2 regions of the Methylobacillus draconifructus genome follow, and region 2 is predicted to be linked to the other one. Evidence: riboswitches for the same ligand, from Rfam matches in the RefSeq annotation. Region 2 holds a riboswitch; the other holds the start of a gene.
The links. A riboswitch is a leader RNA that binds a small molecule or an ion and turns the genes downstream of it on or off. The one in region 2 is predicted to bind cobalamin.

Region 1: it holds a riboswitch for cobalamin, as region 2 does, so the genes downstream of both, nrdA (class 1a ribonucleoside-diphosphate reductase subunit alpha) here and ACJSDX_RS09090 (TonB-dependent receptor) in region 2, are expected to answer to the same signal.

Annotation. Positions count from the first base shown of each region.
Region 1 is NZ_JBJQII010000003.1:113,058-119,122, reverse strand. Features, by position in the region: gene crcB (fluoride efflux transporter CrcB) at 1-104, shown strand, start outside; gene ACJSDX_RS07030 (LysR family transcriptional regulator) at 140-1,051, opposite strand; gene ACJSDX_RS07025 (hypothetical protein) at 1,171-2,367, shown strand; gene ACJSDX_RS07020 (thioredoxin family protein) at 2,389-2,712, opposite strand; cobalamin riboswitch at 2,903-3,115, shown strand; gene nrdA (class 1a ribonucleoside-diphosphate reductase subunit alpha) at 3,266-5,542, shown strand; gene nrdB (class Ia ribonucleoside-diphosphate reductase subunit beta) at 5,723-6,065, shown strand, end outside.
Region 2 is NZ_JBJQII010000004.1:50,506-56,570, reverse strand. Features, by position in the region: gene ACJSDX_RS09120 (DUF6152 family protein) at 1-286, shown strand, start outside; gene ACJSDX_RS09115 (hypothetical protein) at 329-1,117, shown strand; gene ACJSDX_RS09110 (hypothetical protein) at 1,150-2,127, shown strand; gene ACJSDX_RS09105 (DUF6644 family protein) at 2,217-2,714, shown strand; gene ACJSDX_RS09100 (DUF6644 family protein) at 2,737-3,210, shown strand; gene ACJSDX_RS09095 (hypothetical protein) at 3,210-3,800, shown strand; cobalamin riboswitch at 3,830-4,041, shown strand; gene ACJSDX_RS09090 (TonB-dependent receptor) at 4,251-6,065, shown strand, end outside.

The DNA.
Region 1 (6,065 bases), on a different contig from region 2:
GCCATATCGGCATTGCTGCCGCGTACGTCGTTGCAAGCATCGTCGTTGGGCTGGCGGTGATGTGGCTCGGGTTCGAGCTGGCAAAGATTGCGATGCAGGCTTGAACGCATTGTCCGGCTGAAGCGCGGCCGGCAAAAGCTTAAAGCAGCCTGATGTCGCTCAGCCTTTCCGCGCAGGTATCGCGGATGATGCGCGCAAGATCCTGCGTGTAGGGCCTTGCCATGACGTCCGGCATGCCGAGCGCATGCAGCTCGGACCAAAGCCCCTTGCGGCCGATGGGCTTCGCAATCACGTACTCATGCTCCACGTAGCTCTGTATGCCCCAGTTGGGCAGGGCGGCAATGCCGCGGCGGCTGGCGACCAATTGCATGATGGCGATGGTGAGCTCGCTGGTGCGGCGGCTGAATTCGATATTGGCAGGTTTGAGCACCTGGCGGATGACGTCGATGCGCTCTTCCGGCACGGGGTAGGTGATCAGGGTTTGTCCCGCGAAGTCTTCCGCCATCAGGCGCGGCTTGTTGCGCAGCTCGTGCTCGGGCGGCAACACCCCCATGATCTCGAACTTGAATAGCGGAATCGCGCCGAGTTCGCGCTGTTTCTCCGGCAGGCTGCCGATCACGAGATCGGCCTTGCCGTCGTGCAGCAAGTGCCAGGGATCGCTATGGAAACCGGCCACCAAATCCAGCTCGACTTCCGGCCAGGCGCGGCGGAAGGCGTCCATTACCGGGGTGAGCCAGTCGAAGCAGGTGTGGCACTCCAGCACGATCCTCAACTCCCCCGATTGGTCGCTCTTGAGGCGGATCAGGTCGCGCTCGGCCTTTTCCTGTGCCTCCAGCATTTCCTTTGCCAATGCCAGCAACCGTTCCCCGGCGGGCGTGAAGCGGATGCCGTGCGCGGTGCGCTGGAACAGGGTGGTGTCGTAATGTTTCTCCAACACGCGGATCTGGTGCGAGAGCGCGGATTGCGTGAGGAAGACCCGCTCTGCGGCATGGGCCAGTTTTCCAGTGTCGGCAATCGCGATCAAGGATTTCAGGTGGCGGATTTCCAGCATAAGAAGCTTGGATAGATATGAAATGAATTCAATTTTACCAAAAAAACTTTCGCTTTTTTAAATTGCTTGCCTGCCGGAAAATTCGCGGTTTCGTTAAAAATTCAAGCAAGGCATTGGGTATGGCAAGCGCACATATTCTCGGGTATCCGCGCATCGGTGAAAAACGTGCGCTCAAATACGCCCTGGAGGCGTTCTGGAAGGGCGACCTGACTGCGGCGGGATTGCAGGAAATAGGCAAGGGTCTGCGGGAGCGGCATTGGAGCAAGCAAAAGCGGCTGGACTTCATCACCGCAGGGGATTTCTCATTTTACGACCACGTGCTCGACCATGCGGTGATGTTCGGCGCGATTCCCAGAAGATTTGGCTTTCAGGGCGTTTTATCCGAACATGACTATTTTGCGCTGGCGCGCGGCAATGCCGTCCAACCGGCCATGAAAACCGCCAGGTGGTTCGATACCGACTACCACTATATCGTGCCGGAGCTCGATGCGGATACCAGCTTCACGATCAACGCCCATGAATTCCTGAGCCAGCTCGACGAAGCGCAGGCGCGTTCCATGCCGGTCAAGGCGGCGTTGCTGGGGCCTGTCAGCCTGCTGTATTTGAGCGGCGCGGATGGCTGCGACCGTTTGCAGCTGCTGGATAGGCTGGCGGAACAGTATGCGCATTTGCTGAAGGAGCTGTACCACCGCAAGATTGCCTGCCTGCAGCTTGAAGAGCCCATTCTAGCCTTGGACCTGGATGATGCATGGCTGGGCGCTTTCGAACGCGCATATGCCTGGTTCCGCACGCAGCGGCCGGCGATATTGCTCGGCACCTATTTCGGCAATGTCGCCCGCTATCAAGGCTTTGTCACGCATTTGCCAGTGGACGGCATTCATCTCGACCTGGTCAGTGCGCCTGAGCAATTGGCGCCATGGCTCAATGCCTTGCCTGGGCATTGGATATTGTCCGCCGGCATCGTGGACGGCCGTGGCATTTTGCGCAATGACCTGAGGCAGAGCCTCGGTCTGTTGCAGCCATTGGCGCATAAGCTCGGCGACAGGCTTTGGGTAGCCCCCAGCTGTTCCTTGCTGCATGTGCCGGCGACGCTGGCGCATGAGCAGGCGATGGATGCGGCAACCAGGTCCTGCCTGGCCTTTGCCGATGAAAAGATTGCCGAGGTGGTCGCGCTGGCGCGCGGCCTGAATGAAGGCGAGGCCAGTATTGCCGAAGATTTGCTGGTCTCCGACGCCGCTGTGCGGTTGCGTCACGCTTGTTGCGTGAAGGCCGATGACAATCTGACTGTCCTGGTAGCCCGTAAACCGGTGGCTTGAAAAGGGTGTAGCGCTGGATTGTTAGGATGAAGGCAAGTGCGCCTGTAGCAGCGCCGAGATGTCTTCCCGGCTTTCCGGGCGCACCACGCGCCCGACTTCCGTCCCACCCCGCAACAGGATCAAGGTAGGCCATAACTTCACCTTGAAGCTGCGGCCCAGCCGCCTGCCTCTGCCGTCCTCGATGCGTTCGTGACGCAGGGCGGGGAATTGCCGTAATGCCGCGCTGAGCGAAGGCTGCGCCGCCTGGCAAAAGCCGCACCAGCTGGCGCCGAACTCCAGCAACAACCATCCCGGCGTTGCATCGATATCGTCGCGGCTTGGTTCTGGATTCAGGGCTGGTTTCATTATCTGGCTTGGCGGAACTTGCGTTTCATGATAGGGGATTGTGGCATGGTGGCCGTGTCCATGAATGACCAAAATCCGAGTAAAAAATTCGCAAAAAAATTCCCCTTAAAAATCCTGCATATATCTCAAAAAAACAATATCTAGTGTTTTTGAGTGTACACAAGCACATTTTATTGCGCTATAGTCCATCCCATCTACGGTGTTCGACGGTTGTTCGATTGAGTCGGAAAAAGGGAATGCGGTCGCAGGGCGGTGCCTTGCCAAGCCGCAGCTGCCCCCGCAACTGTAACCAGTGAGTGGCATGCCAACAAGGGTCACTGGGCCTGAAAGTGTGAGGCCCGGGAAGACAGGCCGGTCATGTGGACCTGGGAGCCAGGAAACCTGCCGTAGATCATTTTCATAACGTTTGAGGCGGGGTGTCCTCGGCCGGATAGGGTATTGCGCTGATGCGTCGGCGCCTTGCCCGTCATGCTGCTTTGTGATTGTTGCTCGGTTGCCTCGGCAATCGATGCGTGGTCATGAGGATGCCTTGCTTCCTGACAGGGAGCCTTAGATGACAAAGTATGAATCCATGAATGCCACCAAGCGGGATGGTCGCCGGGAACCGATCAACCTGGACAAGATCCATCGCGTGATCGATTGGGCGGCGCAGGGACTGGACAACGTATCGGTATCGCAGGTCGAGCTGAAATCGCATATCCAGTTCTACGACGGGATTCGTACCGACGTCATCCATGAAACCATCATCAAGTCCGCCGCGGACTTAATCTCCGAGGATACGCCGGATTACCAGTACCTGGCGGCGCGCCTGTCGATTTTCCACCTACGCAAGATTGCCTACGGCCAGTTCGAGCCGCCGCACTTGTTCGACCACGTCACCAAGCTCACCGAGATGGGCAAGTACGACCAGCATCTCCTCGCCGACTATAGCCGTGAAGAGTTCAACGAGCTCAACGACCATATCGACCACTGGCGCGACATGAATTTCTCCTACGCCGCCGTGAAGCAGCTGGAAGGCAAATACCTGGTGCAGAACCGGGTGACCAAGAAAATCTACGAAAGCCCGCAGTTCCTCTATATCCTGGTGGCGATGAGCCTGTTCGCCAAGTACGAGGGCAAGGCGCGCCTGGAATACATCAAGCGTTTCTACGATGCGGTGTCCACTTTCAAGATTTCCCTGCCTACGCCCATCATGTCCGGCGTGCGCACGCCGACGCGCCAGTTCAGCTCCTGCGTGTTGATCGAGTGCGACGACAGCCTGGACAGCATCAACGCCACCACCAGCGCGATCGTGAAATACGTCTCGCAACGCGCGGGCATTGGCGTCAACGCGGGCCGCATCCGCGCGCTGGGCAGCGAGATCCGCGGCGGCGAGGCGCAGCATACCGGCTGCCTGCCGTTCTACAAGTTGTTCCAGGCGGCGGTGAAGTCCTGCTCGCAGGGCGGCGTGCGCGGCGGTGCGGCGACCTTGTTCTATCCCTTGTGGCACCTGGAAGTCGAATCGCTGCTGGTGCTCAAGAACAACCGCGGCGTCGAGGAAAACCGCGTGCGCCACCTAGACTACGGCGTGCAGATCAACCGCCTGCTGTACCAGCGCCTGATCAAGGGCGGCGACATCACGCTGTTCTCGCCGCACGACGTGCCCGGCCTCTATGACGCCTTCTTCGCCGACCAGGACGAGTTCGAGCGCCTGTATACGCAATACGAGGCGGACGACAGCCTCCGCAAGCGCACGCTGCCGGCAGTGGACCTATTCTCGCTCCTGATGCAGGAGCGGGCGGGCACGGGCCGCATCTATATCCAGAACGTCGACCATTGCAATACCCACAGCCCGTTTAACCCCAAGCTGGCCCCGGTGCGCCAATCCAACCTGTGCATGGAAATTGCGCTGCCGACGCACCCGCTCGAGGATATCAACGACGAGAACGGCGAGATCGCATTGTGCACCTTGTCCGCGTTCAACCTCGGCGCGCTTGAAAGCCTCGACGAACTGGAAGGGCTGGCCGATCTCGTCGTGCGTGCATTGGACGCCTTGCTCGAATACCAGGATTACCCGGTCAAGGCCGCGCTCAACGCTACCGACAAGCGCCGCTCGCTGGGCGTGGGCGTGATCAACTACGCCTATTACCTCGCCAAGAACGGCACCGGCTACACCGACGATGCGGCGCTAGGGCTGACCCACCGCACCTTCGAGGCGATCCAGTACTACCTGTTGAAGGCCTCGGTGCAGCTCGCGCGCGAGTTCGGCCCTTGCGGCGCGTTCAATGAAACCACTTATTCGCAAGGCCTGCTGCCCATCGACACCTACAAGAAGGACCTCGATGCGGTGTGCCAGGAAGCATTGCAACTGGACTGGGAGCAACTGCGCAAGGACATCGTCGCGCACGGCTTGCGCAATTCCACCCTGACCGCGCTGATGCCTTCCGAGACCTCCAGCCAGATCGCCAACGCCACCAACGGCATCGAGCCGCCGCGCGGCCTGGTGTCGGTCAAGCAGTCCAAGGACGGCATCCTGCGCCAGGTGGTGCCTGAGATCGAGCGCCTGCGCAACCAGTACCAGCTGCTGTGGTCATTGCCCAACAACGACGGCTACCTCAAGCTGGTGGGCATCATGCAGAAATTCGTCGATCAGTCGATTTCCTCCAACACCAATTACGATCCCAAGCGCTTCGAAGGCGGCAAGGTGCCGATGAAGCAATTGCTCAAGGACCTGCTGCAAGCCTACAAGCTGGGCGTGAAGACCCTGTACTACCACAACACCCGCGATGGCGCGAGCGAAGGCGGCGATGCTGGGGACGACGGCTGCGAAAGCGGCGCGTGCAAAATCTAGGCAACGGGACTAATTAATGGCTAACAAAACTAAGCGAAGCGCTCCTGGCTAGGCGCTCTGCCGCAGGCAGTACAATGAGTACGACAAGGCAGGGCAACAAAGCCAGGAGAGTTTTGTTAGCCGTTCTAAATAGAGCAGGGCGGCCATGCGCCGCCCTGACGGGATATATCGGGACAAGTCATGGCATACAGCATTTTTTCCAAGGTCGACAACGAACAACTGAAAGAGCCGATGTTCTTCGGGCAGCCGGTCAACGTGGCGCGTTACGACCAGCAGAAATATCCGGTGTTCGAAAAGCTGATCGAAAAGCAGCTTTCCTTCTTCTGGCGTCCGGAAGAGGTGGACGTGTCGCAGGACCGCATCGACTACCAGGGCCTGCCCGACCATGAGAAGCACATCTTCATCAGCAACCTGAAATACCAGACGCTGCTGGACTCCATCCAGGGCCGCAGTCCCAACGTCGCCTTGTTGCCGCTGGTGTCGCTGCCGGAGCTGGAAACCTGGGTCGAGACCTGGGCGTTTT
Region 2 (6,065 bases):
AAAGCTGGAGCTGGTCAACCCTCATAGCTGGCTATTCTTGGATGTCCAGGATAGCTCGGGAACCGTCACCAACTGGGGATTTGAATTCGGCACGCCGTTCAGCCTCAAGCAAAAGGGATTGGCTAAATCCACCCTCCCGATTGGCACCGAGGTCACCATCAAGGGTTATCGCGCCAAGAGCGGAAAAGCGTTTGGCTATGCCGTCATTACAACCTTAACTGATGGCCGCTCGTTTGAAACTGGCGGCGCGCAGGATGCCCCAACGGCAAAAGAAGTTTCTCAATAGCAGTTTTTCTTCAGCAATTGATCAGAATTTAGGAGAAATTTCTTGAGCATTTTTGCAGCCGCTGGCGTAGCCGGTTTCAAGCGCTTGGCATCGCTGGCTTTTGTTTCGCTGATTTTCATCACCAGCCATGCACTGGCGAAGGATGATATTCCCAGGTTAAAGGGCAAACCGGATTTTTCCGGCATCTGGCAAACGACCAGCGCCGCCAATTACGACATCGAGCCTCATGCCAAGCGCATCGACGCGCCTCCCGGCCCGGGGATAGTAGAAGGAAACTTCATCCCTTACTTGCCCAAGGCGCTTGAGCAAAAGAAGAAAAATTTTGAAGCGCGCGCCACTGCCAACCCGGCTACCAAGGGCTGGACACTAGGCACGCCACGGGGCATTTATTATCCGGAACCGTTTCAAATCCTGCAGAGGCCGGAAGACTTGACCGTCCTGTTTCAGTTCGGGCATTCGGTACGCACCATTTTCACCAATGGCACGGAACACCCTGACGACCCGAATGATTATTGGCTGGGGGACTCGCGCGCCCATTGGGAAGGCGACACCCTTGTGGTGGACGTCAAGCACTTCAATGACAAGACCTGGCTGGACAATGCGGGCAATTTCCACAGCGATGCCCTGCATGTGGTAGAACGCTGGACATTCCTCGACCGGAACACCATTGAGTACAAGGCCACGCTGGAAGACCCTCAAGTATTCAGTCGGCCATTCAATATCAGCGTCATCCTCCATCGTCACCGCGAAAAGAATTTCCAGTTGATCGAGGATTACCGCTTCACCCTGGATTACGACCAATACTATCCGCCCAGGCCCGATAGCAAGTAACCCGGGATAGCAAACAGAACAGGTAACTCAGCATGAATCCATGGAAACCTAGCCTCAAACCCGCTGCATATATTGTCATCAGCGCCTTGTCATTGCTTTCGTTGACAGGCATGGCGGAAGACAAAAAAAGCGAACCGGCGCCGGCTCCCCGCCAAAACAATAGCGGCATAGACCAGGAAAGCTCATTCCCCAAGATCGCCTCCGGCAAATGGACCGGTCCGGTCCTCCCGGACGGCCAGCCGAATGTACAGGGATTTTGGTCGAATACCATCGCCAACCATAATAACTTCACCGACCCGCAAGGCGGTATTCCCGGCTCCGGCCGGCAGCCGAAAACGCCTCGCGACCAGCGCGCGCCTAGCCGCGTGAGCGATCCCGCCAGTGGGGAAGTGCCTTTCCAGCCCTGGGCCCTGGAAAAGGTAAAGGAATTCCAGGCGCATTTCCATGACCCGGTAGAGCAACAATGGGTGGAGCCCCTTGCCAGGTGCGCGCCGGGCGGCATCCCGAAGTCTTTTTATTGGCATGGCTACGAAATCCGCCAATACCCGGGTTATGTATTGTTCTATTTCGGATCCGGCACCCGCTTGATCCACCTGGACAACAAGCCCCACCTGCCTGACAACATCAAGCTCTGGAATGGGGATTCCCGCGGGCACTGGGAAGGCAATACCTTGGTGGTGGACGTCAAGAACCACAACGGCAAGGCCTTGTTCGGGCGTACCGGCGAATTCATCAGTGAAAACGGCCATATCCAGGAACGCTTCATCTTCAGTCCTGACGGCAATCGCTACAACTATGAAGCCGTTTTCACTGATCCCACTGTCTATACCCGCCCATTTACCGTCACCATCCCGGCGCGCAAATGGACCGAGAGGGACGAACCCAACGGCTGGCATTTCGAGACGCGCCATGCCAAGCATAAGGGCAGGGAAATCATCGTGGAAAGCGATGAGCGTATTTGTGCGGAAAATAATGCCGCATTCGGCATGGGGGCCGCTGCCAACCAATAGGCCATTGCGCTACATACACCCATGAAGCGCTTGTTCAACGATCGTGCCATCCCGCCTGGGAAACACGATGTAATATTTAAAAGGCGACAATGTCAGTCTTAACCTTTGCAGAACTGCTTTACGATTCCGAAATCGGGACTTCCCTGCGTGAATCGCTTTTTGCCTTTCCTATTGTCGAAGGCGTACACCTGATTGGACTTGCGCTTTCCGTAGGGCTGCTTTTTTTCATCGATTTGCGCCTTGTCGGCGTTTTGTTCCGTAATGTGCCGATCCCGCAAATACTCCAGCAATTGCGGCCTTGGCTGCTCGGCGGCTTTGCCGCGACCATGACGACCGGCGCCCTGCTGTTTGCAGCCGCGGCGCCCAAGCTCATCGTGCTGCCAGTCTTCTTGTGGAAATTGTCATTCATCGCCTTGGCCGGGCTGAATGCCGCATGGTTCGAGTTCAAATGGGGCCGTCATGCGCATGACTGGGGTCATGGTGCATCCGCCATTCCGGCCGGGGTCAAGTTTGGCGCCTGGGCATCGCTCATCCTGTGGAGCCTGGTCGTCATTACCGGCCGCCTGATTCCTTACCTTAGCTATTAACCGGATTCCAACGGCAGCCATCATGACCAGTCTCGAACTATTCAACGCCATCCAGAACAGCAGCATCGGTGTTTTCATCGGAAAACAGGACCGCATGCTGTGGGCCGTGGCCCAGATCATTCATATTGCGGGCATTATCCTATTGCTGGCGCCGATTGTGCTCGTCAGCTTGCGGCTGTTTCGCTTCAGCCTTTATCAACAACCATTGCCTAAACTCGCTCGGGAAAGCAACCGGCTGATCTGGCTGGGCTTGGGCCTGTTGCTCTTTTCAGGCTTGCTGATCTTCATCCCCGCGGCCTTGCACTATCATGACAATCCCGTATTCTGGATCAAGCTATACCTGATCCTTGCTGCATTGTTCTTCCAGTTTACGCTTTATCGCATCGTCACCCGGCTCGAGAAGCCGAATCCATGGCTGGGTGGATTCACTGCTGTGTTGACTCTCGTCTTATGGTTTGGCGTGGCATTTGCAGGCCGCTTCATAGGCTTTGTCTAATGGTGAAAAAGCCCTTCCATTTCCTGCTGCATATTGGATTGCTTATTGCACTAGGGCTTAATCTGGCCGGCTGCAACAAGCCTGACGCGAAGGAGGAAGCAGCAGCATTCAAACCTGGCGCCTCCTTGCAGGAAATCATGCTGTCGATCATCGACCCCAATGCCGACCATGTGTGGAATTCCGTTTCCATCATCATTACCGATAAAGGCGTGGAAGAACACAGCCCCAAGACCGACGAGGAATGGGCCGAAGTGCGCCAGCACGCCATTACCCTGGCAGAAGCCGCCAACCTGCTCTTAATCACCGGCAGAAAAGTAGCCCATGAAGGGGCGGAAACATCCACCCATCCCGTAGAGCTAGGGGCGGAACACATCGAACAGGCGATCGCTAAGGATCGGGCAGCCTTCATTGCAAGTGCGCACCTGCTTCACACTGCGGTGTATGAGGCCATTATTGCCATTGACAAGAAAGACCCGGACGACCTCATGCGTGCCGGAGAGCATATCCAACAGGCATGCGAGGCTTGCCATGCGAAATTCTGGTATCCGGATGAAAAAACGCCAACTTTTCCTTCTCTTTCCGGGAGCTAATATTGATTGATTTAACAACGAATAGAAATTAACATTTCTGGGCTTACGGTTTCTCCCTGCCACCGTCAGGGAGAATAATAGGGAATCCGGTGAAGACACGACGATCGTAATCCGGAACTGCCCCCGCAACTGTAATCGGTGAGTCTGTTTGCCACTCTTGCCACTGGATAATAATCTGGGAAGGCTACAAACAAGACGATGACCCGAGAGTCAGGAGACCTGCCGCAAGTCAGCTATGTTGTTCGAGCAAGGGCGGGGTGTCCTGGAATCGGCGAATGTTCACCATTTTCATTCGACATTATTGATGCATTGCAGACTTGGGTTGCCATTGGCGCCTCAGGTCGAATTGCCGTTGCAGCCGCTTTGCATGCATTTCTCTCCCTGCTCCGACCATATGGCTGATTTACACATGACAGTTTGTCATGCTGAACCATCAATTTGGGAGCAATAATGAAAAATAGCAACTACATCCTGGCAACAGCCTTAATGGCCATATTCTCCAGCGGGGCGCTGGCGGAAGATGCTACCTTGGAAGAAGTACAAGTCAAGGCAACACAAGACAAGCCTGGACTTAACCTGAAAAAGAAAAACACCACAGGCAGCCGCCTGGGACTGACAGCAAAAGAAACCCCCGCAAGTGTTGAAACACTAGATGCACAAACAATCCGCCAACGCGGCGACATTTCTATCCGTGAAGCTGTGACGCGGACAACGGGAATTACTGATATCAGCACTCCAGGCAATGGCCAGGCATTTTCATCTCGTGGCTTTACTGGCAACAACTCAGTAGCACAAGCAGAAGATGGTGTGCGACTGATGACCGGCGCAGGTACACTGACCTATCCATCCGACACATGGGGCTATGAACGCATCGAAGTCTTGCGCGGCCCGGCCTCCGTATTGTTTGGCGATGGTGCGGCAGGTGGCATTGTCAATAGCGTCCGTAAACAGGCAAGCCGTGAAACATCCATTGAAGCGCTCGTTGGTGCTGGTTCCTATGGCGCTTATCGTGCAGCATTGGGCGGCACTGGTGCCATTGGCGAAATCGGCGCATTCCGTATTGATGCGTCCGTATTAGGTGGCGACGGCTATATCAGCCGTGGTGATTACGACAGCAAAAAACTCATGACTTCATTGCTGTTCACACCTACGGACAACCTCAGAATTGGCTTTACTCTGGATCATGCAGAAGATTCCCCTACCGCAAACTATGGGTCTCCTCTGCGCTATGGAAAAATCACGCATTCTCTTCGTAGCAAGAACTACAACGTCGCCGATAACAAAATGGATTTTGAGGATACGCGCGCACGTGCCAAGATTGAGTGGGAAATTTCAGAGCGTCTGAAACTACGTAATGAAACTTATTGGTTCAAATCTGACCGCGAATGGCAGAATGCGGAAAGTTATACCCTGAACCCCATAGCCCAGACAGTAAGCAGGGGTACTTTTCTCGCCATCACACATTCCCAGAAGCAAATTGGCAATCGCCTGGAAATCATTCACGAAGACACATTATGGGGTAATTTGAACCGTTTTTCTGCAGGATGGGAAATCTCAAAAACCGATTTCCGGCATGCAAGCAACTCCGGCAATAGCGCAACTGACGTCATTCCTGTAGCTGGATATACCGGCACTTTCCTCAGCACGACTTCAGTTTTGCGCAATTACGATGCAGATCTCAAGCAACAGGCTTTCTTCCTTGAAAATGCGTGGAATGCAACCGACCGCCTCAAATTGGTTGCCGGAATACGCCGCGATTACATTGATACTGAACGGCGCGACTATCGTGGCGCAGCAGATAGTGACAAACAATTCACTCCTGAAACCTGGAGAGTCGGAGCAGTATTCGACTTGACTGCAGATACTTCGCTCTACGCCCAAACCAGTCGAGGAACCGATCCGATCACAAACCTATTGGGACTCAACCTTGCCAATGGCGAATTCGACCTGACACGTTCACGTCAGGCCGAAATTGGTATCAAACAAGCATTGCAGAACCTCAAGGGAGAGTGGTCTTTGGCTGCCTACCATATCGCCAAGGACAATATCATTACCCAAGACCCCGTTACCCCTTCCATTTCCGTGCAAGGCGGTCAACAATCCTCGCGAGGAATTGAATTCTCCACCACGTTGTACCCTGTTGAACACTGGCGTCTGGATTTCAATGCTGCATTATTGAATGCGAGATATGATGAGTTGAGAGAAGGTAGCACCGGCATTTCACGCGCAGGCAATACCCCAACCAATGTCCCAGAAAAAGTGGTA